4 regions of the Kutzneria viridogrisea DSM 43870 genome follow, and region 4 is predicted to be linked to each of the others. Evidence: riboswitches for the same ligand, from Rfam matches in the RefSeq annotation. Region 4 holds a riboswitch; each other region holds the start of a gene.

Region 1 (5,630 bases), 800 kb from region 4:
CCGGGCGCGACCGGATCAGCATCGACCTGGAAGGACACGGGCGCGAGGACATCCTCGACGACATCGACCTGTCCCGGACCGTGGGCTGGTTCACCACCGTGTTCCCGGTCGCCCTCGACGTGACTGCGGGGGAGTGGCGGGGACTGGTCAAGTCGGTGCGCAGGCAACTCCGCGCCACACCTGGTAACGGGTTCGGGTTCGGCGCGCTGCGCTACCTCGGTGCCCCACAGGTACGGGAACGGCTGACCCGTACCGGCCCCCGGCTGGCGTTCAACTACCTCGGGCAGTGGGACGCGACCGGGGACCAGGAGCTCGACGGGCTGTACCGGGCCTCGCTGGGATCCCTCGGTCAGGACCAGGACCCGGCCGACCGGGGCTCGCACCCGGTGGAGGTGGTCGGCGGGGTGACCGGCGGACGGCTCGGCTTCGCCTGGTACTACCAGCCCGACCTGTTCGACGAGGCCACCATCGAGGCCGTCGCCGCCGACTTCGCCACCGCGCTGCGGCACATCGCCGGTGACTGCCGGGGCGGTGCCCGATGATCCCGCTCTCGCGCAACCGCAACTACCAGGTGCTGTGGGGCAGCCAGGCGCTGGCCGAGCTGGGGTTCAGCGCCTCGGTGCTGGCTTTCCCGTTGCTGGTGCTGGCGGTGACCCAGTCCCCGGTGGCGGCTGGCCTGGTGATGGGCATCGACTCGGCGGCCCAGTTGCTGGCCGGTCTGCCCGCGGGGGCGCTGGCCGACCGCTGGGACCGCAAGCGGCTGATGCTGTGCTGCGAGGCGGCGCAGGCCGTGGCCGTCGCGGCGCTGGTCGTGGCGCTGTGGCTGGGCGTGGCCGACGTGCCGCTGATGGCCGGGGTCGCCGCGGTGATGGGGACCTGCCGTGCCCTGTTCGAACCCGCGGAGGAGGCGAGCCTGCCCAGGGTGGTGCCCGCCGAGCAGTTGGGGCAGGCCGTCGCGCTGAACTCGGCGCGCGGGTACTTCGGCCAGATGACGGGCAACGCGCTCGGCGGTGTGTTGTACGGAATCCGCGCGTGGCTGCCGTTCGCACTGGACGCCGTGACGCACACCCTGGCCTTCGTCGGCCTGCTGTTCCTGAAGATGCCGAAGCAGGAGCGTGCCCGCGCGCCCCTGCGCGAGCTGCACCTGGAGATCGCGGCGGGCCTGCGCTGGCTGGTGCGGCAGCCGCTGCTCCGCGTGATCGCCCTGTGCGCGGTCAGCCTGAACTTCTTCTTCTACGCCTACTACCTGGTCGTGGTCGCCCTGGCCCGGCAGCGCGGGGTGCCGGAGTTCGAGATCGGGCTGATGGCCTCCGTGCTCGGGGTCGGGGGCATGCTGGGCGCCCTGCTCGCTCCCTGGCTGCTCAAGGTGCTCAGCCCGTACCTGTCGATCATCAGCGTGTTCTGGGCGCTGGTCGCGCTCACCCCGCTGGCCCTCGTGCTGCACAACGGCTACCTGCTCGGTGCCCTGTTCTGCGGCATGTCCCTGCTCACCCCGACCGCCAACACGACGATCATGACCTACCAGTTGCTGCTCACCCCCGACGAACTCCGGGGCCGCACAGCTGGGGTGATGAGCGTCGTCGCGGGCATCGCCAGCACGGCCGGACCCGCGGTGGGCGGTCTGCTCGTGGAACTGGCTGGCGGGGAGGTCGCCGTGCTGGTGTGTACCGGGGGCATCGCGCTGCTGGCCGTGCTGGCTACGGCGAACAGGACGCTGCGCCGATTCCCCCGACAGGCCGAAGCCACACCACTGGCCGGGTTTCTGCCTCAACAAGAAAGGTGACGACAGTGCGAGACGACATCAGCTACCAGGTGCTGGTCAACGACGAGGAGCAGTACTCGCTGTGGCCGCTGGACAACGAGGTGCCCGCCGGGTGGCGAGCAGTGGGCAAGCAGGGCAGCAAGCAGGAGTGCATGAGCTACGTGGACGAGGTGTGGACCGACATGCGCCCGCGCAGCCTGCGCGAGCAGATGGCCGCCAACAGCTGACCAGCGCTGTGCCCGGGCCGAACCCGGCTCGGGCACAGCCCCCGGCCGCCGCTACGGCCAGGCCGTTCTGACCCGCGGCCTGTCAACTGCCACTGGTTGGCAGCTAGGCTGCCTCCGCCAGTGGTTCACCAGTTCCCCGCGAGCTGGTGAGGCAACAGGGAACCCGGTGTGAGACCGGGACTGCCCCGCAGCGGTGAGTGGGAACGACCGCCGTCATCGAGCACTGGGCCGCACGGCCTGGGAAGCGACGGCCAGTAGGACCGCCGGAGTGATCCGGCGGGTGCCCGCGAGTCCGAAGACCTGCCACCGGTGCGTGTGCCGCCCGGCGCGCGCGAGGTCCGGAGTCGCTCGGGCGGGCTCACGGTCGCGACCGGTCACCGGACCTCTCCCCACGCTCACGAGGAGAGAGCCGTGCGCCAGCCCCCGCTCGCCGCCACCCGTCCCGGAACGGGAGGCGGTCGGCATGTCCGCGACTGACCGCGCTCCCGCCCGCACCCCGATGCTGGGCACCCGGCGGGACTGGGTGCGCATCGGCGGGGTGTTCGCCGTGATCGCCCTGCTGCACGTGGTGGCTTGGGGGATGCTGCTGCTCGCCGTCATCCCCGGCCACTACGCGGTGGGCACCCAGGTGTTCGGCATCGGGTTGGGCGTCACCGCCTACACCCTCGGGCTGCGGCACGCCTTCGACGCCGACCACATCGCCGCCATCGACAACACCACCCGCAAGCTGATGGCCGACGGCAAGAAGCCCGTGTCGGTCGGGTTCTGGTTCGCCCTCGGCCACTCGACGGTGGTGCTGGTACTCGCGGTGCTGATCGCGGTCGGCACCCGCGTGGTCGGCACGCTCACCGACGAGGACTCCAGCACCCACCAGGTCCTCGGGCTGATCGGCACCAGCGTGTCCGGGCTGTTCCTGTACCTGATCGGCGCGCTGAACCTGGTGGCGCTGGTGGGCATCGTGCGGGTCTGGCGCTCGATGCGCCACGACCGCTTCGACGAGGCCGAACTGGAGGCCAGGCTCAACGAGCGCGGGCTGTTCAACCGCTTCCTGGGCCGGGTCACCCGCTCGATCAGCCGGCCGGGCCAGATGTACCCGGTTGGGCTGCTGTTCGGGATCGGCTTCGACACCGCGACCGAGGTCACGCTGTTGGTGCTGGCGGGCAGCGGGGCCGCCAGCGGGCTGCCGTGGTACGTGATCGTGGTGCTGCCGCTGCTGTTCGCCGCGGGCATGACCCTGCTGGACACGCTGGACGGCACGTTCATGAACTTCGCCTACCAGTGGGCCTTCGCCAACCCGGTGCGCAAGGTCTACTACAACATCGTGATCACCGGCCTGTCGGTGGCCGTCGCCCTGCTGATCGGCAGCATCGAGCTGATCGGCCTGCTGCGGGACAAGCTCGGCCTCACCGACCCGGTCACGGGCTGGATCGCCGACCTGGACCTCAACAACGTCGGGTTCGTCATCGTGGGCCTGTTCGTCGCGGTGTGGGCGGTGGCCATCGCCTACTGGCGGATCGCCGGGGTGGAACAGCGCTGGACCACGCGGTTCGGCCAGGGGATCGGCCACCAGTAGCTGGTCGGGCCCACCAACCAGGTTTCAGGCGCCGAGGCCCACGAAGGCGCCGTTGGCGGTGAAGGCCAGCTTGGCGAAGCGCTCGCCGATGCGGCGGTGGGTGGCGGCGTCCGGGTGGAGGTCGTCGGGCAGCGGCAACTCGGTGGAGTCCGACTCACCGTAGAGCGCGCGGCCGTCCAGGTAGTGCAGGTTCGGATCCTGGGCGGCCCGCTGCGCGACGATCCGGGCCAGTTCGTCCCGGATGACGCCCAGGGTCAGTTTCCCGCTCGCACGGTCCGCCGGATCGCCCGTGGCCCGGAACCGCAGTTGGCCGGTGCTGAAGTCCGGGGCGCTGGGACCCGGCGTGTCCTCGTGGATGGGGCACAGGATGGGCGAGACGACCAGCAGCGGCGTGCTGGGGTGGCCTTCGCGGATGGTGTCAAGGAAGCCGTGCACGGCGGGGATGAAGGCGCGCAGGCGCATCAGGTCGGCGTTGACCAGGTTGATGCCGATCTTGACGCTGATCAGGTCGGCGGGGGTGTCGCGCATGGTGCGGGCGGTGAACGGGTCGAGCAGGGCGCTGCCGCCCATGCCGAGGTTGACCAGTTCCACGCCGCCGAGCGAGGCGGCGAGCGCGGGCCAGATGGTGGTGGGGCTGGCGGCGTTGGAGCCGTGGCTGATCGAGCTGCCGTGGTGGAGCCACACCCGGCGGCCCCGGTCCGGTGCGGGCTCGACGGGCGAGTCGGTGCGCAGGGCGAGGAGTTCGGTGGTCTCGTTGTGCGGCAGCCAGATCTCGAGGTCCTTGACGCCCTCGGGCAGGCCGGTGAAGCGCAGGGTGCCGGCCGTGCCGGGCTGGTGCTCGGCGGTCCCGGTGGCCATGTCGATGGTCAGCGTGTTTCCGCCCGGAACGCTGCCCTGGCCGACCAGGCGGCCGTCGACGAGTAGGTCGTACAGGCCGTCCGGGAGGGGTGGGACGCCCACGTAGGCCCGCTTGGTGGGCCGCGCGTCCAGTTCGACGGCGGTGGCCCTGGTGCGGAAGACCAGCCGTACCCCGGAGGGCTGGGACTCGGCCATGGCCAGTTGCCCGTCGGAGTACTGGGCGCGGGCCCAGGCGGGCAGCCGGTGCGGCAGCACGCCGTGCTCGGTGCGCTCCACCTCGATGGCGCCGCGCAGGAGGTCCGCGGTGACGGGCGTGGTGATCCAGTCGTGCTTGCTGTGCATCGCTCTACCTGTTGGTCGAAGTGTTCGCGTGGTCCGGCTCCGCCGGTGCGGGCCAGTTCCGCAGCAGGGCGTCGAGGGCGTCCAGGATCCTCGTCCAGGTCACCTGCGAGTCCGGGGCGCTGTGGCTGAACCCGCCGGACAGTTCCAGGCTGACGTAGCCGTGGAAGACGCTGCCCAGCAGCCGGACCGCGTGCGTCTGCTCCGGCTCCGTCAGGTCGTAGCCGCGCAGGATCGCCCGCGTCATCTGTGCGTGCCTGCCACCGGCGCTGGCGGCCGCCGCCTCCGGGCTGAGCCGCAGCTGGGCCGCGGCATAGCGGCCGGGGTGCTCCCTGGCGAAGTCGCGGTAGACGTTGGCCAGGGCGGTCAGGGCGTCCTTGCCCGCCCGCCCGGCCAGCGCGGCGGCGCCCCGGTCGGCGAGCTCCTCCAGTGCCAGCAGGGCGATCTCGGTCTTGAGGTCCTGCGAGCTCTTCACGTGCGAGTACAGACTCGCGACCTTGACCTCGAACCGCCTGGCCAGCGCCGAGACGGTCACGTTCTCGAAGCCCACCTCGTCGGCCAGTTCGGCGCCCGCCTGGGCCAGGCGTCGCGTGGTCAGTCCCGGCCTGCGCGCGGTCACCCGAGCACCTTGCCCAGGAAACCGGCCAGGTTGGCCGTGGTCCGCTCGATCTGCTCCGCCAGCGTGATCGACTCACGAAGCCGCCCGCCGGGGTCGACCCGCTTCTTCCCGCGCAGGTACAGCGAACAGTCCAGGTCGGTGCAGATGTAGGCGCCCACCGAGTTGCCCTGCTGCCCGGTCTGCCCCGCTCGCCGCGCGGTCATCAGCGAGACCCCGTCCCCCGGGTGCGTGGTCAGGCACAGCGAGCACATG
Region 2 (5,630 bases), 1.4 Mb from region 4:
ACTTCCGCGACACCGATGCCGGATCCATGTTGCGGGTCAAGGGTTCCGACACGCTGTGCCCGCTCGGACCGGGTCTGGTCACCGGCTGGGACTTCCGCGGCAAGTCGATCCGCACGCTGGTCAACGGCAAGGTCGCACAGGACGGCAACACCGACGAGATGGAGTGGGACATGCACTACCTCGTCGCCGACATCGCCCGCACGATCACACTGCACCCCGGCGACGTGCTGCTGTCCGGGACCCCCGCCAACTCACGCCCCGTGCAACCGGGCGATGTCGTGGAGGTCCAGGTCGAGGGCTTGGGCACGCTGCGCAACCACATCGTGTCGGGCCCGGTGCCGATCGACTCCGCCGTGGGCGCCCAACCCACCGAGTCCGAGGAGGTCCGCTCCACCGCACTCGGCGGCGACTGGGAGTACCGCGGCCAGCGCGCCCCCCGCTGAGGACTCGCCCCGTTCCGAGCCCGGCGCGTGTCGGCGCTACCGGTGCCGCGTGTCGGCGCTTCCGGGACGGTGTGTTCGCACTTCCGCTTTGGACTCCCGGATTCTGGGACGTCGTACGCCAACCGCGGACACACCGTACGGAAGACGTCGACACGCGGTGCGCGAAGCGCCGACACGCGCCGCTTGGGGTGAGCGGGACCGATCCAGCCGGGTCAGGCCTCCACGTCGCGGGCGAGCAATCCCGGCAGGGGGCCGGACTGCACGGAGCGGCGCACCTCGGCCTGGCGCTCCTGTGCGGTCTCCTCGAAGTGGCTGAGCACGTGCCGCAGGATGCGGGTCAGCTCGGTGACCCGGCGCGGGGACAGGCCCTCCAGGCTGTAGACCTCCTCGGCGTTGAACCGCGGGAACAGCTCGGTCATCAGCGCCTTGCCACGCTCGGTCAGCGACAGCACGCTCAGCCGCCGGTCGTCGGCGGGCGTGGCGCGGGTGATCAGCCCGCGGTTCTCCAGGGTCCTGGCGACCCCGGTCAGCGTGCCCTTGGAGATGCCGCTCTCCTCGGCGACGTGCCGGGTCTCGATGTCACCCCAGATCCACACCACCCACAGCACGACGAACCCCGTCCAGGACAGGTCGACGTCGCGCAGCACGGACTGCTCGAAGTGGTTGCGCACGACCAGCGCGGTCCGGTGCAGGTTGGACAGTGCCATCATGGCCTCGACGTCGATCCGCAGGCCGCCGAGCCGCTCGCCGACGGCCTTCTCGGTCTCCCGCAGCGTGTAGTAGCCGGTCATCGTGCCCCGCCCTCGCCGTCGCCCAACCTGGTTGACACGCGAGCAGCCTAACTCGCCCGACCATATGGGCACGAACGAGTGGCCGGGTCGGCAGGTCCCGACCCGGCCGCTCGTCCGGTGCTCAGCCGCGCAGTGCGCGGGCGGAGCCGACCAGCGCCCGCAGCGCGGGCTCGACCTCGGCGTAGTCGCGGGTCTTCAGCCCGCAGTCGGGGTTGACCCACAGCCGCTCGGCGGGCACCGCCTGCACGGCGGCCCTCAGCAGCTCGGTGACCTCGTGCTCGGCGGGCACCAGCGGGGAGTGGATGTCGTACACCCCGGGCCCGACCCCGCGCCGGAAGCCGATCGCGCGCAGGTCGTCCAGGACCTCCATCCTGGACCGGGCCGCCTCGATCGTGGTGACGTCGGCGTCCAGCCCGTCGATCGCGCCGATCACGTCCCCGAACTCGGAGTAGCACAGGTGCGTGTGGATCTGCGTGGCGCTCGCGGCCCCGGAGGTGGCCAGCCGGAAGGACTCCACCGCCCACTCCAGGTACGCGGGCCGGTCCTCGGCGCGCAGCGGCAGCAGTTCGCGCAGCGCGGGCTCGTCGACCTGGACCACGCCGATCCCGGCCGCCTCCAGGTCGGTGATCTCATCCCGCAGCGCGAGCGCGACCTGCTGCGCGGTGTCGGCCAGCGGCTGGTCGTCACGCACGAAGGACCAGGCGAGAATGGTCACCGGGCCGGTGAGCATGCCCTTGACCGGCTTGCTGGTCAGCGACTGCGCGTGGGCCGTCCACTCCACGGTGATCGGGTTGCGCCGGGACACGTCCCCGTGCAGGATCGGCGGCCGCACGCAGCGCGAGCCGTAGGACTGCACCCAGCCCAGCTCGGTCGCGGCGAAGCCGACGAGGTTCTCCGCGAAGTACTGCACCATGTCGTTGCGCTCGGGCTCGCCGTGCACCAGCACGTCCAGCCCGATCTCCTCCTGCAACCGGATGACGCGCTCGATCTCCTCGCGCATCCGCTGCTGGTAGTCCTGTTCGGACAGTCGACCGGCGCGGACCTCGGCCCGTGCCTTGCGGATCTCGGTGGTCTGTGGGAAGGAGCCGATGGTCGTGGTGGCCAGCGGCGGCAGGCCGAGGCGCTCCTGCTGCGCGGCGGCGCGCTCGGAGTAGTCGACGCGACGGCGGTGCTGCGGGGTCAGCGCGGCGATCCTGGCGCGGACCTGCTCGTCACGAGAACCGGCCGCTGGCACGGCCCCGTTCTGGATCGAGGCGCCCGCGTGCAGGGCCCTGCCCAGGGTCGCGATCTCGGCGAGCTTCTGCCTGGCGAAGGCCAGCCTGCCGCGGACCTCCGGTTCGAGACCGGTCTCGGCGTCCAGGTCGTACGGCACGTGCAGCAGCGAGGTGGAACTGGACACGGTGAGCGAGCCGACCGAGCCGAGCAGGCTCGCGCAGACCGAGGCGGCGGCCCGCAGATCGGTGCGCCACACGTTGCGGCCGTCCACCACGCCCGCGAGCAAGGTCTTGTCCCGCAACGAGGTCAGCCCGGCGATGCGGCGCACGGTGTCGGGCGCGGAGACCAGGTCCACGGCGATGGCCTCGACCGGGGACTCGGCGAGCACGGCCAGTGCGGGCCCGAGGTCCCCGTAGCCGCCGGCGACGAGCAGGCGCGGGCGGTTGGCCAGCTTGCCGAGCTTGTCGTACGCCCTGCGCAGTGCGTCGAGTTCGGCCTCACCGCGGTCGGCGGCATAGGCGTGCTCGTCCAACTGGACCCATTCGGCGCCCGCGTCGGCGAGCTTGCCGAGCAGTTCGGCGTAGCGGTCCACCAGCTGGTCGATCAGCGTGATCGGCGCGAAACCGGGCTCGGTTCCCTTGGACAGCAACAGGAAGGTCGCCGGGCCGACCAGCACGGGACGGGTGTGCACGCCCTGGGCCAGCGCCTCGGTGAACTCCTGGACGGGCTTGTCGCCGACCAGCGCGAACTTCGTGTCGGCGGACAGCTCCGGCACCAGGTAGTGGTAGTTGGTGTCGAACCACTTGGTCAGCTCCATCGCGGCGGCGCCGTCGCGACCGCGGGCCATCGCGAAGTAGGTGTCTAGTTCGGACAGTCCGAGCTCGCGGAAGCGCCGCGGCACCGCGTCGAACAGCACGGCGGTGTCCAGCACCTGGTCGTAGAAGGAGAAGGTGTTGCCGGGCACGGAGTCCAGGGACCGCGACAGCTCGCGCCAGGTGTCCGCGCGCAGCTTCGCGGCGACCTCCAGCAACTCGGCCTGAGTCCCCCGCCCGGACCAGTAGTTCTCCAACGCACGCTTGAGTTCCCGACGTGGACCGATCCTGGGATAGCCCAGCACCGTCGTCCTCAGTTCAGCCACAGCTCTCTCCTCGCGAGCCTGTGGGCCACATCACGGCGTGCACGCGAGGACAGCGGGCACAGAAGTGCTCCGCCAACGTCCGCGCGAGCCCACCCGAGAGGCCCCGGACCAGCGCGTACCGGCGGCACGCGCACCTGTGGCAGGTCTTCGGACTCGCGGGCACCCGGGCACGGACCCGGACCTACTGGCCGTCGCTTCCCAGGCTCTCGCCCAGTGCTTCATGACGGCGGTCGTTCCCACTCACCGCTGCGGGGCAGTCCCGGAATCGCACCGGGTTCCCTGTTGCCTCGCCGCACCCAGACCGCGGGCACGGCGAACCACTGGCGGTTGTGAGCCTAGCGACTGCACGGCCGTTGACAAGAGTCAGCTTGGCAACTCCGCGCTGAAGCCCCGCACCATGGCGGCCAGCCCGGCCTCGAACCACTGGTCGTAGTACCCGCGATCAGCCGATCGGGTCGGGCGGCCGTCCTGGTGTGGCGTGCCGACCTGGGCCAGCGCGTGGCCCAGCACGAACACCGCCACCGACTGCACCGCCGTGACCACGCGCTCGTCCCCGTCGAACAGCTTGGCCAGCAAGGACTCGCCCAGTTCGAGGTCCACCGGGTGGGTGGCCAGCAGCGGCACCGCCCCGGGGTGCGCCAACAACACCTCGCGGTAGGCGCGGGCCAGCTCAGTGAGCCGCCGCGCGACCCCGCCGTCGACCCGCACCGCTTCCATCGCCCGCGCGAACAACTCGTTGACCACCAGCGCCAGCAGGGCGTCCCGGTTGGGCACGTGCCGGTACAGCGACATCGCCGCCACGCCCAACTCGGTGCCCAGCCGCCGCATCGTCAGCGCGTCCAGCCCCTCGGCGCCCAGCACGCGCACGGCTGCCGCGAGGATGGACTCCTGACTGAGCAGGGGCTTGCGGCCACCGCGGGACTTCTCCGTCACCCCACGAGCGTAGCCGTCAGGCAGGTACCGAACAGCGCCCAGCACCCGACCGTGACGACCACGTGCTGCAAGTCGGGCACCACGGCGCGCCCCCGTGTGGGCAGGACCTTCAGCGTGCGGCTGTACTCCCGCTGGTACGCCCGCCGCATCGGCTCGTTCCGGATCAGGCCGAAGTACGGCAGCCACCAGCAGACGGCGTTGCCGACGATCGTCAGTCCACTGAGGACGGTCGCGAGGACCGTGGACCAGGTCTGCCCCAACGCCATGCCGCCCGCGATCGCCAGCCCGACCGGGTAGTTCATCAGCGCGGCCCGCACCCGGTCGCCGACATCGGACACCGCCAGGTCGTTGAGCGGGAACATCGGCACCCACTCGGTGAGCACCAGCCAGCCCACCCACAGCAGCGCCAGGACAACGGCAACAGTGCTCACAACATCCCCCTCCGGCGTGCGTACAACGTAAGCTTACGTTGTACGCACACCGGACTGTCAAGCCACCTGCTCGATCCGGCCCACGATCGAGCTCGGCGCGGGCTGCGCCGCGATCTCGTCACGGACCTCGTTGGCAGCCCGCGCGAAGCCCGGTTCACGCAGCAGCCTGGCCAGCGACTCGCGCACCAGCTCCGGCGTGACCTCGGCGGGCGGGATGCTGATCGCCACGCCCCGCTTGGCGGCCAGCTCCGCGTTGAGCGGCTGGTCGGCGAAACTGGCGATGATCAGCTGCGGCACGCCGTACGCCAGCGGGGTCGCCGTGGTGGCGGAACCGCCGTGGTGCACGATCGCCGAGCAGGTCGGCATCAACGCACCCAGCGGCATCCAGCCCAGCGCACGGGCGTTGTCCGGCAGCGGACCGAGATCCACCTCCCCGGCGGCGACCAGCACCTCGATGTCCATCGTGGACAGTGCGGCGAGCAGATCCCGCAGCGTGGCAAGCCCGCCGAGCTGCGGCAGCACGCTGCCCAGGGTCAGGCACACGCGCGGGCGGCTCGGCCGGTCGGTGACCCAGGCGGGCAGCAGGCGAGTCTCGTTGTACGGCACGTACCGCATGAGCCACTGGCTGTCGGTGGCCAGCCCGCCCATGCTCGGCGGGCGCACGTCGATGGTGGCGCTG
Region 3 (5,630 bases), 2.1 Mb from region 4:
CCGGCGAGGGGGATGTCCCGGTCCCGGATCGAGCTGCCGAGCCTCCCGCTGCACACCGCCAGCCCGCCGACCGCGACCACCGCACCGGCCACCGACACCGGCGCGTTCACGAATCCGTCAGGGATGTGCATCGCTGCCCTCCAGCAGGTCCAGTGCGGCGACCGCGCCGATGACGAAGGTCACCGGCGGGCGCATCCTCGGGTCGGGCAGTGCGGCGAGCGTGCCGGTGACCCGGCGCTGGTGCGCCCGGCTGGCCGCGCTCACCGCGGTGACCGGCGTGTCCGCCGCCATGCCCGCGGCCAGCAGTTCCTCGGCGATGCCGCGCAGCGCGGACCGGCCGGTGAGCACCACCACCGTGCCGCCCACCGCGGCCACCGCCGACCAGTCGATGCGCTGGCGGTACTCGGGGTCCTCGTTGCCCGCGACCACGGTGAGGGTCGTGGCGATCTGGCGGACCATCACCGGGATACCCGCCAGCGCGGGCGCCGCGATCGCCGCCGAGATGCCGGGCACCACCTCGAACGGCACGCCCGCCCCGGCCAGGGCCAGTGCCTCCTCGCCGCCCCGCGACACCACGAACGGATCGCCCGCCTTGAGCCGCACCACCTCGCGGCCCGCCCGGCCCAGGTCCACCAGCAGTTGGTTGACCTCGGCCTGCGGCCAGGCGGGTCGGCTGCCGGACTTGCCAACGCAGCGTTTGTCCCCGGTACCGGCCAGCGCCAGGATGTCGGCCATTGAGGGCCGGTCGTAGACCACGACCTCGGCGCTGCCGAGCAGTTCGGCGGCACGGCAGGTCAGCAGGCCGGGATCGCCGGGTCCGGCGCCGACCAGGTGAACCGTCACGCCCCGGCCGCCCGCGGGGTGACCAGCCAGTCGCCGAGCCGGCGCGTGGCCGAGGCGCCGACCAGCACCGTGGTGGTCATGCCCACCACCGAGCTGTCCAGCTCGCCCAGGGTGGTCAGCCGCACGTGCTGCTCGGGGCGGGCCGCGTCGGTGACCAGCGCGACCTGCGTGCCGGGCCCGCGGTGCTCCAACAGCACCTCACGTGCCCGGTCGAGCTGCCAGGTCCGCCCCGCCGAGCGCGGGTTGTACAGGGCGAGCGCCAGGTCGGCGGCGGCCACCGCGCGCAGTCTGCGCTCGACCTCCTCCCACGGGGTGAGCAGGCTGGACAGGGTCAGGCAGGCGAAGTCGTGCGCCAGCGGGGCCCCGACCAGCGCGGAGGAGGCCAGGGCCGCGGTGACCCCGGGCAGCACGCGCACCTCGGGGCGCCGCGCCACGGGCAGTTCGGCGGCGGTGCTCAGCGCCAGCGTGGCCATGCCGTACACCCCGGCGTCCCCGGAGGACACCAGCGCGACGCGGTGCCCGGCCGCCGCCAGGGCCACGGCCTGCTCCGCGCGGCGCGACTCCTCGGTCATCCGCCCGCGCAGCACGGTCTGCCCGGCGCCGAGCAGGTCGGCGCAGGCGTCGATGTAGGCGGAGTAGCCGAGCACGACCTCGGCCTCGCGCACGGCCTGGGCCGCGGCGGGGGTGCGGTGTTCGGCGGCGCCGGGACCGAGTCCGACCACCGTGAGCAGGCCCGTCACGGCAGCCTCCGCTTCTCGACCGGGATGGCGCGGCCCTCGGTGCTGCCCTCGGTGGACCGCCGACGACAACCGTGCGAGTACCGCGGGTCGTACAGCCTGGTCCGCTGCGGCTCGATCTCGCCCAGCGCGTCGCCGACCAGGACCAGTGCCGCCGTGCGGATGCCCGAGGCGGCCAGGTCCTCGGCCAGGCCGCCCACGGTGGTGGTGATGACCCGCTCGTCCGGCCAGCTCGCCTTGGCCACCACGACGGCCGGGGTCCCGGGGGCGTAGCCGCGCCCCTCGGCCAGCAGTTCGGCCTGGAGTTGTGCGGGGCGCTGGGCGGACAGGTACACGGCCATGGTCGTGCGGTGCCCGGCGAAGGCGGCCACCGACTCGCCCGCCGGCATGGACGCGGCCGTCCTGCCCCCGGCCAACCGGGTCTGCACGATGCTCTGCGCCACGCCCGGGGCGGTCAGCTCCCGGCCGATCGCGGCGGCGGCTGCGCTGAGCGAGCCCACCCCGGGCACGATCTCGTACTCGCGGCCGGTGCTGCGGCACCACGCGATCTGCTCGCCGATCGCCCCGTACACGCTGGTGTCCCCGCTGTGCAGGCGCACGATCGCGGCCTCGGGATGCCTGGCGTACACGGCGAGCACGTCCTCCAGGGTCATGCCCGCCGAGTCGTGCCGCTCCGCACTCGGGTTGGCGTGCTCCAGGACCTCGGCCGGGATCAACGAGGAGGCCCACACCACGACCTCGGCGCGGGCCAGCCGGGCCGCGCCGCGGAAGGTCATCAGGTCGGCCGCGCCCGGTCCGGCTCCGACAAAGGAGATCACCGCGACCTCGCCCTGGTCCGCGCGCGCGAACCAGCCCTGCGAGCAGCCATCACATCCTCCGTGCGACGCGTGTCCCTCTCGCGTGGCCGGTCTCCTGGCTCCCGGATCGGCGCCGTCCCCCTGCCTTCCCGGGACCCTTCGGGTCCCAGTGGCTGCCTCGTGGGGGGCGGCTCCCCGGTCACAGTGGCGGGACCGCGCCGGATTCGCACCGGCTTCCCGTCACCACGCTCGCGGAGCAGGTTAACCGACGTTCGGCGCTGGTCATACCGCCGACTACGGTGGTCGCGGGCTGTCGGAGAGAGGGAGTTGCGGTGGCACGGGTTCGGCATCCGATCGAGCAGGAGTCGTACCGGATCCTGCGATCCCGGGTCGACACGTCCGGTTTGCCAGTCCTGTCCAGGGCGGTTGTGGAGCGGCTCGTGCACACCACCGCGGATCCGAGCTGGGCGGGGGACCTGCTCGTGGACGAGCGGGCGCTGGAGTCGGGCAGGCGCGCGCTGACCTCAGGTGTGCCGCTGATCACCGATGTGCGCATGGTCGCGGCGGGCGTCACCAGCCGCCCCGCGCACATCGCGGCCGAGACCGAGGGCGGCATCGGGGCACTGGCCGGGCAGTACGCGCAGGGCGCGGTGTTCGCGCTGGGCCAGGACTTCGCGGCCGTCAACGAGCTGGCCGGGCTGTGCGCCTCGGGGGCGCTGCGCCCGGCGCTGGTCATCGCCCTGCCCGCCGGGTTCGTCGGCGCGGTCGAGGCCAAGCGGGCGCTGCGCGAGAGCGGGGTGCCCGCGCTGACCAACCGGGGCGAGCGCGGTGGGGCGGCACTGGCCACGGCCGCCGTGAACGCGTTGCTGTACGCCTGAGCTGCGGACTCCCGCCCAGCACTGTTTATCGGTAACGTGACGGCAAGATCACCGGTAAACCGTCAACGGCGATGGGGTGCGTGCGGATGGCAGTCAACCAGGACGGGTTCCTCGCGGCGGCGCACGAGGTGATCGACCGGCTGGTCCGCACCCAGCGCGAGCCGATCGCGGCGGCGGCCGGGCTGGTGGCCCAGTGCGTGCTGGGCGGCGGGGTGGTGCACGCCTTCGGTACCGGTCACTCGCAGGGCCTGGTCATGGAGATCGCCGGGCGCGCGGGCGGGCTGATCCCCACGAACAAGCTGTCGCTGCGGGACGTGGTGACCTACGGGGACACCCCGGCGGGCGCACTGGACAAGTACGTGGAGCGGGACCCGGCCATCGCGCACCGGATCTACGAGCTGGCCCCGGTCCAGGACGGGGACCTGTTCGTGATCGCCTCCAACTCCGGGGGCAACGGCTCCACCGTGGAGATGGCCAGCCTGGTCAAGCGGCGCGGGCACGGGCTGATCGCGTTCACCTCCCTGGACCACGCCACGGCGGTGGCCTCCCGGCACCCCTCCGGCAAGCACCTGCACGACCTGGCCGACGTGGTGATCGACAACTGCGGCCCGATGGGCGACACCCTGCTGCCGCTGCCCACCGGCGGGGCGGTCTGCGCCATCTCCTCGATCACCGCGGCGATGGCGGCGCAGATGATGCTGGCCGATGCGGCGGCGCTGATCCTGGCGGCGGGCCAGACCCCGCCGGTCTACCTGTCCGCCAACGTGCCCGAGGGCGACGCGCACAACCGCGAGCTGGAGCAGCGCTACGAGGGCAGGATCCGCCGCGATCCCTCGTAGAGCGCGGCCAGCTCACCCGCGGTCCTGACCATGAGCTCGCGCAGCTCGGCGGGTTCGAGCACCTCCACCATGCCGCCGAACTTGAGCAGCTCCACGTGGGCGTGCCGGACCGACTCGATCGGCAGCACCGCGCGCACCCAGCCGTCCGGCCCCGGCTCCCCGGCGCTGGCCCGCACGGCGTCCGCGGCGAACGTGCCCAGCAGGGCCCGCAGCCAGCCCATGGCCTCCGGCGAGACCCGGATCACCGCCTGCTGCCCGCGCATCCTGGCCTCGAACTGCTCCGCCCACTCCTGCCAGTAGCCCGGCAGGTCGAAGTCCGCGGGCCGGTCGAACCGCTCGTCCAGGGTCTGCACCGCCAGCACGTTGGACACCCGGTAGGTGCGCAGGTCCTCGTCGGCCAGCGCCACCAGGTACCAGGTGCCCGCCTTGAGCACGACGCCCAGCGGGCGGACCCGGCGGGTCACCTCGCGGGGCTTGGCCCACCTGCGGTAGCGCAGCTCCAGCACGCGCTGGTTCCACACCGCCTCGGCGATCTCGGCCAGGTGCGGGGCCTGGTCGGCCTCGCGCAGCCAGCCCGGGGCGTCCAGGTGGAACCGCTCCCTGATCCGGCTCGCCCTGCTGCGCAGCTCCGCGGGCAGCGCCGCCAGCAGCTTGAGCTCGGCCGTGGCCACCACCGTGCCCAGGCCCAGCTCGGCGGCCGGTCCCGGCATACCCGCCAGGAACAGCGAGTCGGCCTCGTCCGAGGTCAGCCCGGTCAACCTGGTCCGGTAGCCGTCCAGCAGCTGGTAGCCGCCGGTCGGCCCGCGGTCGGCGTACACCGGAACCCCGGCCGCCGACAGCGACTCGACGTCCCGGTACACCGTGCGCACCGAGACCTCCAGCTCGTCCGCCAGTTCCTGCGCGGTCATCCGGCCCCGGGTCTGCAACAGCAGCAGGGTGGACAGCAGACGGCTCGCGCGCATACCGCGCATTGTCGTCTCAGCTGAACGAGACGCTGACCGAAGGCACCCCGCGAACTCCCGCCACCCGCTCGGCCTCGGCCCGCGCCGCCTCCCGCGCGGGCGGGTCCAGCTCCCCGAACTGCGTGATCGTGACGTCCAGGCGGTCCTTCCGGCCGAGCTTGGCCCGCCACACGCCGAGCACCTCCCCGTCGACCAGCACGGCGCCCGGGCTGCCCAGGATCGTCCACAGGGTCTTCTGCTGCTCCTTGTGCGGCAGCACAACGGCCCGGTCGCGCGCCTGGAGGAACGGGTCGGAGGTGGGCAGCAGGCGGACCAGCTCCGGGGGCTGCGCCGAGACCAGGTCGTCGAGGCGGTCGCTGGGCAGCCAGCACTTGCGGCCGTCCACCCTGACCTCCGCCAACCCCTGCGGCCAGCGGCCGCGCACCTCGGCGGCGGAGGTGTCCAGCCACTTGGCCACCTCGGTCGGCGTCGCCGGTCCCAGGAAGCGCAGGTAGGCGCGCATCAGGCGCTCGGCCCCCGCGGACTGCTCGGGCACGCCCTTCGCGTTGTGCGCGTGCACAAGGGTCAGCGGGGA
Region 4 (5,630 bases):
ACGCAGGTAGTACGTGGTCTTCAGGCCGCGCAGCCAGGCCAGCTGGTAGATCGCGTCCAGCTTGCGGCCCGAGGGCTGCGCGATGTAGAGGTTGAGCGACTGGGCCTGGTCGATCCACTTCTGGCGGCGCGAGCCCGCCTCCACCAGCCAGGAGCTGTCCACCTCGAAGGCGGTGGCGTACAGCGCCTTGAGCTCGGCGGGCACCCGGCTGATCGAGCCAAGGCTGCCGTCGTAGTACTTCAGGTCGCTGATCATCAGCTCGTCCCACAGGCCCAGCCGCTTGAGGTCGCGCACCAGGTCCGGGTTGACCACGGTGAAGTCACCGGACATGTTCGACTTCACGTACAGGTTGCGGTAGAGCGGTTCGATGGACTGGCCGACCCCGCAGATGTTGGCGATCGTCGCGGTGGGCGCGATGGCCATCACGTTGGAGTTGCGCATGCCCACGGTGCGCACGCGCTCGCGCAGGCTGTCCCAGTCCAAAGTGGATGAACGGTCCATCTCAAGGTCGGCGCCGCGGGCGTCGGCCAGCAGCTGGATGGAGTCGATCGGCAGAATGCCCTGGCTCCACAGGGAACCCTCGAAGGACTCGTACCGGCCGCGCTGCTCGGCCAGGTCGGTGGAGGCCGAGATCGCGTAGTAGCTGATCTCCTCCATGCTGCGGTCGGCGAACTCCACCGCCTCCTGCGAGCTCATCGGCAGGCGCAGGGTGTAGAGCGCGTCCTGGAAGCCCATCAGGCCCATGCCTACCGGGCGGTGGCGCAGATTGGACCGGCGTGCCTCCGGGATCGTGTAGAAGTTCACGTCGATCACGTTGTCCAGCATGCGGACCGCGGTGCGGACCGTGCGCTCCAGGCGGGCGTGGTCGATGCCCTCCGGGGTGACGTGCTGGGCCAGGTTGATCGACCCCAGGTTGCAGACCGCGACCTCATCGACCGTGGTGTTCAGGGTGATCTCGGTGCACAGGTTGGAGGAGTGCACCACACCCGAGTGCTGCTGCGGGGAACGCAGGTTGCACGGGTCCTTGAAGGTGATCCACGGGTGGCCGGTCTCGAACAGCATGGTCAGCATGCGCCGCCACAGGTCCTTGGCCTTGACCCTGCGGTACACCTTGATCTCACCGCGGTCGGCGGCGGCCTCGTACTCGCGGTAGCGCTGCGCGAAGACGTTGCCGTAGCTGTCGTGCAGCTCGGGCACCTCGTCGGGGGAGAACAGGGTCCACTGGCCGTCGGCCCGCACCCGGCGCAGGAACTCGTCGGGCACCCAGTTCGCGGTGTTCATGTCGTGGGTGCGCCGCCGGTCGTCACCGGTGTTCTTGCGCAGATCGAGGAACTCCTCGATGTCCACGTGCCAGGTCTCCAGGTAGGCGCAGACCGCGCCCTTCCGTTTTCCTCCCTGATTCACCGCGACCGCCGTGTCGTTGGCGATCTTCAGGAAGGGCACGACGCCCTGCGAGGACCCATTGGTGCCCTTGATGTGCGCGCCGATGCCGCGCACCGGGGTCCAGTCGTTGCCCAGCCCGCCCGCGTACTTGGAGAGCAGGGCGTTGTTGCTGATGCCGTGGAAGATGCTGGTGAGGTCGTCGTCCACGGTGGTCAGGAAGCAGGAGGACAGCTGTGGGCGGGTCGTGCCCGAGTTGAACAGCGTCGGCGTGGAGCACATGAAGTCGAAGCTGGACAACAGGGTGTAGAACTCGATCGCGCGCGCGTCCCGGTCGTCCTCGCGCAGCGCCAGGCCCATGGCCACCCGCATGAAGAACGCCTGCGGCAGCTCGTAGCGGGTGCCCGCGTGGTGCAGCAGGTAGCGGTCGTACAGGGTTTGCAGGCCCAGGAACTGGAACCGCAGGTCCCCGTCGGGCAGCAGGGCGGCGCCCAGCCGGGCCAGGTCGAAGGTGCCCAGCTCGGGCTCCAACTGGCCCAGTTCGATGCCCTTGGCCACGAACTCGGCGAAGTAGCCCGGGTACAGCCCGGTCATCTCCGCGTGGCTGGCGGTGCGCGCCTGGCCGGCGAGGTAGCTCAGCGCCTCGGCCCGCGCCTTGTCCAGCAGCAGCCGGGCGCTGACCAGCGAGTAGTTCGGGTCGTTCTCGACCATCGTGCGCGCGGCCATCACCGGCGCGAGGGTCAGCTCCTCGGCGGTGATGCCGTCGTAGAGGTTGCGCCGGGTCTCGGTCAGCACGGCCGCCGCCGAGACCGCCTCCAGTCCGGCGCAGGCCTCGGTGATCACCAGCTCCAGGCGGCCGGCGTCCAGCGGCTCGACCGTGCCGTCGGGGCGGCGCACCGAGATCGCCGGGCGGCTCGGCGCCGCCTGCGGCTCCACCTCGCGGGCCTTGGCGTGCTCCTCGCGGTACAGCACGTAGGCGCGGGCCACCTTGTGGTGCCCGTCGCGCATCAGTGCCAGCTCCACCTGGTCCTGGATCTGCTCGATGTGCAGCGGGCGCTCGGGCCCGGCGTGGCGCATCAGTGCCAGCTCGACCTGGCCGGTCAGCTCGGCGACCACCTCGCGGACCCGGGAGGAGGCGCCCGCCTCGGCGCCCTCCACGGCGAGCCAGGCCTTGGCCAGCGCGGTGGAGATCTTGGCGGGGTCGAAGGCGGACACGTCGCCGTTGCGGCGGATGACGTGCACCGTCGAGGGTGTGTCGCCGGCGGCGGCCAGTCGGCCGCCCGCCTCGGACTGCACGGACATGAGGGAGCTCCAGGTTGTTCAGGGCAGGTGTGTACGCCCGGTGGCCAGGACGGCGGCCACCGGTGAAGTGGGGGAGTGCGGGGAGCCGGGCTCAGCCCGTGGGTGGTAACTGGGTCACGCCGGTCTCCTCGCTCGATCCGACCAAAGGCCCGGTCTCCAGCGGGTGCGGCGTCAGTGCGCGGCGCGGCCGCGACCTGTGCACGCTGCCCTCCCTCGGGACACCGGACGTGCGCGCCGGTGGCGCGCACACCGATGGCAGGTCTTCGGACTCGTGGGCGGCCGGGCGTACCCGGACCTACTGGCCGTCGCTTCCCAGGCTCACGCCCAGTGCTGTCTGACGGCGGTCGTTCCCACTCACCGCTGCGGGGCAGTCCCGGATTCGCACCGGGTTCCCTCTTGCCTCGCCGGGTTGAGCGCCCGGCGAACCATCGACGCGGCAGATACTACATGTAGGGGTGGGCTCTCGTGCGCAACCCAAGATGGCGGTGTGTCGGCGCGGGGTGACCGGGATCTCCTCAGGGTTCCGACAGTCGGCATCGACATAGTCGGACGTCCTACTCTATGGTCCGAAATCGAGCCGCGGTGCAGGGAAGCTGGTGCGAGTCCAGCGCGGTCCCGCCACTGTGACCGGGTGCAGCCCCGGGAGTCAGACACCGGCCGTGGCCGTCACGTGTTGTCCACGAGGATGGAGAAGACACGCATGGCAGTCATGCGCGAATTGACGCACTTCGTTGGTGGCAAGCACATTCCGGGCAGCTCTGGTGCCTTCGGTGACGTGTGGGACCCCAACACCGGTCAGGTCCAGGCGCGGGTGCCGCTGGCCGACCGGGCCGAGACCGAGGCGGCCATCGCCGACGCCGAGCGGGCTCAGCAGGAGTGGGCCGCCTGGAACCCGCAGCGCCGCGCGCGCGTGCTGCTGCGCTTCCTGGACCTGGTGCAGCGCGAGATGGACCCGCTGGCCAGGCTGCTGGCCAGCGAGCACGGCAAGACCGTGCCCGACGCGCGCGGGGACATCCAGCGCGGGCTCGAGGTCGTGGAGTTCGCCGCGGGCATTCCGCACCTGCTCAAGGGTGAGTTCACCGACGGCGCGGGCACCGGCATCGACGTGCACTCCCTGCGCCAGCCGCTGGGCGTGGTCGCGGGCATCACCCCGTTCAACTTCCCCGCGATGATCCCGCTGTGGAAGGCCGCCCCCGCGATCGCCTGCGGCAACGCCTTCGTGCTCAAGCCTTCCGAGCGCGACCCCTCCGTGCCGCTGCGGCTGGCCGAGCTGTTCCTGGAGGCTGGTCTGCCGCCGGGCGTGTTCAACGTGGTCAACGGCGGCAAGGAGGCCGTGGACACGCTGCTCACCGATTCCCGTGTGCGGGCAGTGGGCTTTGTCGGCTCCTCCGAGATCGCGCAGTACATCTACTCGACCGCCGCGGCGCACGGCAAGCGCGCGCAGTGCTTCGGCGGGGCCAAGAACCACATGATCATCATGCCGGACGCGGACCTGGACCAGGCCGTGGACGCCCTGATCGGCGCGGGCTACGGCTCGGCCGGTGAGCGCTGCATGGCGATCTCGGTGGCCGTGCCGGTCGGCGAGCAGACCGCGGAAGCCTTGCTGGACAAGCTGATCCCGCGCGTGCGGGCGCTGAAGATCGGCACCTCCCAGGACGAGACCGCCGACTACGGGCCGCTGGTCACCCGTCAGGCCGTGGACCGGGTCCGCGAGTACATCCAGTCCGGTGTGGACGAAGGCGCCGCACTGGTGGTGGACGGCCGCGACTTCGTGTTGCCCGGACACGAGAAGGGATTCTTCCTCGGCGGCAGTCTGTTCGACAACGTCGGTACGGACATGAGGATCTACCGCGAGGAGATCTTCGGCCCGGTGCTGTCCATCGTGCGCGCCGGCGACTACGAGCAGGCGCTGCGGCTGCCCACCGAGCACGAGTACGGCAACGGGGTGGCGATCTTCACCAGGGACGGGGACACCGCGCGGGACTTCACCCGGCGGGTGGACACCGGCATGATCGGCGTCAACGTGCCGATCCCGGTTCCCGTTGCCTACCACACCTTCGGCGGCTGGAAGCGGTCCGGGTTCGGCGACCTCAACCAGCACGGACCGGACTCGATCCGGTTCTACACCAAGACCAAGACGGTCACCACGCGCTGGCCAGCGGGCACCAGGCAGGGTGCCAGCTTCGTTATCCCGACGATGGCGTGAGCCCGGTGTTCACCCTCAGCGAGGACCAACGGGCCATCGCGGCCACCGCCGCGGAGTTCGCCCAGGAGCACTTGGCGCCCAACGCCGTGCAGTGGGACCAGGACAAGCACTTCCCGGTCGACGTGCTGCGCAAGGCCGCCGAACTGGGCATGGGCGGGGTCTACGTGCGCGAGGACCTCGGCGGCAGCGGACTGTCCAGGATGGACGCCGCGCTGATCTTCGAGGCGCTGGCCACGGGCTGCCCGTCCATCGCGGGCTACCTGTCCATCCACAACATGGTCGCCTGGATGGTCGACACCTTCGGCAACGACGCGCAGCGCGCCCGCTGGGTGCCCAACCTGTGCTCCATGCAGTCCCTGGGCAGTTACTGCCTGACCGAGCCCGAGGCCGGTTCGGATGCCGCCGCTCTGCGCACCCGGGCGGTGCGTGACGGGGACCACTACGTGGTCGACGGGGTCAAGCAGTTCATCTCCGGGGCGGGTACCTCCGAGGTGTACGTGGTCATGGTGCGCACCTCGGGCAACGGGGCGCGCGGCGTCTCGGCGCTCGTCGTGGAGAAGGGCTCGCCGGGATTGTCCTTCGGCCCCAACGAGAAGAAGATGGGCTGGAACGCCCAGCCCACCCGGCAGGTGATCTTCGATGGCGTCCGGGTCCCGGTGGCCAACCGGCTGGGCGCGGAGGGCGACGGGTTCAAGATCGCCATGCGCGGGCTCAACGGCGGGCGGCTCAACATCGGGGCCTG

Evidence for each region. Region 4 has a riboswitch for cobalamin ahead of KALB_RS16290 (ribonucleoside-diphosphate reductase subunit alpha). Riboswitches for the same ligand answer to the same signal wherever they lie in the genome.
Region 1: another riboswitch for cobalamin. It lies ahead of nicT (Nickel transporter NicT); the one in region 4 lies ahead of KALB_RS16290 (ribonucleoside-diphosphate reductase subunit alpha).
Region 2: another riboswitch for cobalamin. It lies ahead of metE (5-methyltetrahydropteroyltriglutamate--homocysteine S-methyltransferase); the one in region 4 lies ahead of KALB_RS16290 (ribonucleoside-diphosphate reductase subunit alpha).
Region 3: another riboswitch for cobalamin. It lies ahead of KALB_RS07200 (cobalt-precorrin-4/precorrin-4 C(11)-methyltransferase); the one in region 4 lies ahead of KALB_RS16290 (ribonucleoside-diphosphate reductase subunit alpha).

What each region holds. Positions count from the first base shown of each region.
Region 1 is NZ_CP007155.1:4,430,523-4,436,152, forward strand. Features, by position in the region: gene KALB_RS19485 (non-ribosomal peptide synthase/polyketide synthase) at 1-542, shown strand, start outside; gene KALB_RS19490 (MFS transporter) at 539-1,783, shown strand; gene KALB_RS19495 (MbtH family protein) at 1,789-1,989, shown strand; cobalamin riboswitch at 2,094-2,311, shown strand; gene nicT (Nickel transporter NicT) at 2,453-3,562, shown strand; gene KALB_RS19505 (GDSL-type esterase/lipase family protein) at 3,587-4,762, opposite strand; gene KALB_RS19510 (TetR/AcrR family transcriptional regulator) at 4,767-5,378, opposite strand; gene KALB_RS19515 (FBP domain-containing protein) at 5,375-5,630, opposite strand, start outside.
Region 2 is NZ_CP007155.1:2,254,826-2,260,455, reverse strand. Features, by position in the region: gene KALB_RS10240 (fumarylacetoacetate hydrolase family protein) at 1-443, shown strand, start outside; gene KALB_RS10235 (MarR family winged helix-turn-helix transcriptional regulator) at 656-1,234, opposite strand; gene metE (5-methyltetrahydropteroyltriglutamate--homocysteine S-methyltransferase) at 1,356-3,587, opposite strand; cobalamin riboswitch at 3,709-3,924, opposite strand; gene KALB_RS47525 (TetR/AcrR family transcriptional regulator) at 3,951-4,520, opposite strand; gene KALB_RS47520 (hypothetical protein) at 4,517-4,951, opposite strand; gene KALB_RS10215 (nucleotide disphospho-sugar-binding domain-containing protein) at 5,009-5,630, opposite strand, start outside.
Region 3 is NZ_CP007155.1:1,545,975-1,551,604, forward strand. Features, by position in the region: gene KALB_RS07185 (energy-coupling factor ABC transporter permease) at 1-131, opposite strand, end outside; gene cobA (uroporphyrinogen-III C-methyltransferase) at 118-843, opposite strand; gene cobJ (precorrin-3B C(17)-methyltransferase) at 840-1,583, opposite strand; gene KALB_RS07200 (cobalt-precorrin-4/precorrin-4 C(11)-methyltransferase) at 1,580-2,398, opposite strand; cobalamin riboswitch at 2,466-2,640, opposite strand; gene KALB_RS07205 (precorrin-8X methylmutase) at 2,710-3,255, shown strand; gene KALB_RS07210 (sugar isomerase domain-containing protein) at 3,342-4,094, shown strand; gene KALB_RS07215 (helix-turn-helix transcriptional regulator) at 4,061-5,056, opposite strand; gene KALB_RS07220 (DNA glycosylase AlkZ-like family protein) at 5,073-5,630, opposite strand, start outside.
Region 4 is NZ_CP007155.1:3,627,337-3,632,966, forward strand. Features, by position in the region: gene KALB_RS16290 (ribonucleoside-diphosphate reductase subunit alpha) at 1-2,682, opposite strand, end outside; cobalamin riboswitch at 2,920-3,127, opposite strand; cobalamin riboswitch at 3,228-3,358, shown strand; gene KALB_RS16295 (CoA-acylating methylmalonate-semialdehyde dehydrogenase) at 3,392-4,888, shown strand; gene KALB_RS16300 (acyl-CoA dehydrogenase family protein) at 4,894-5,630, shown strand, end outside.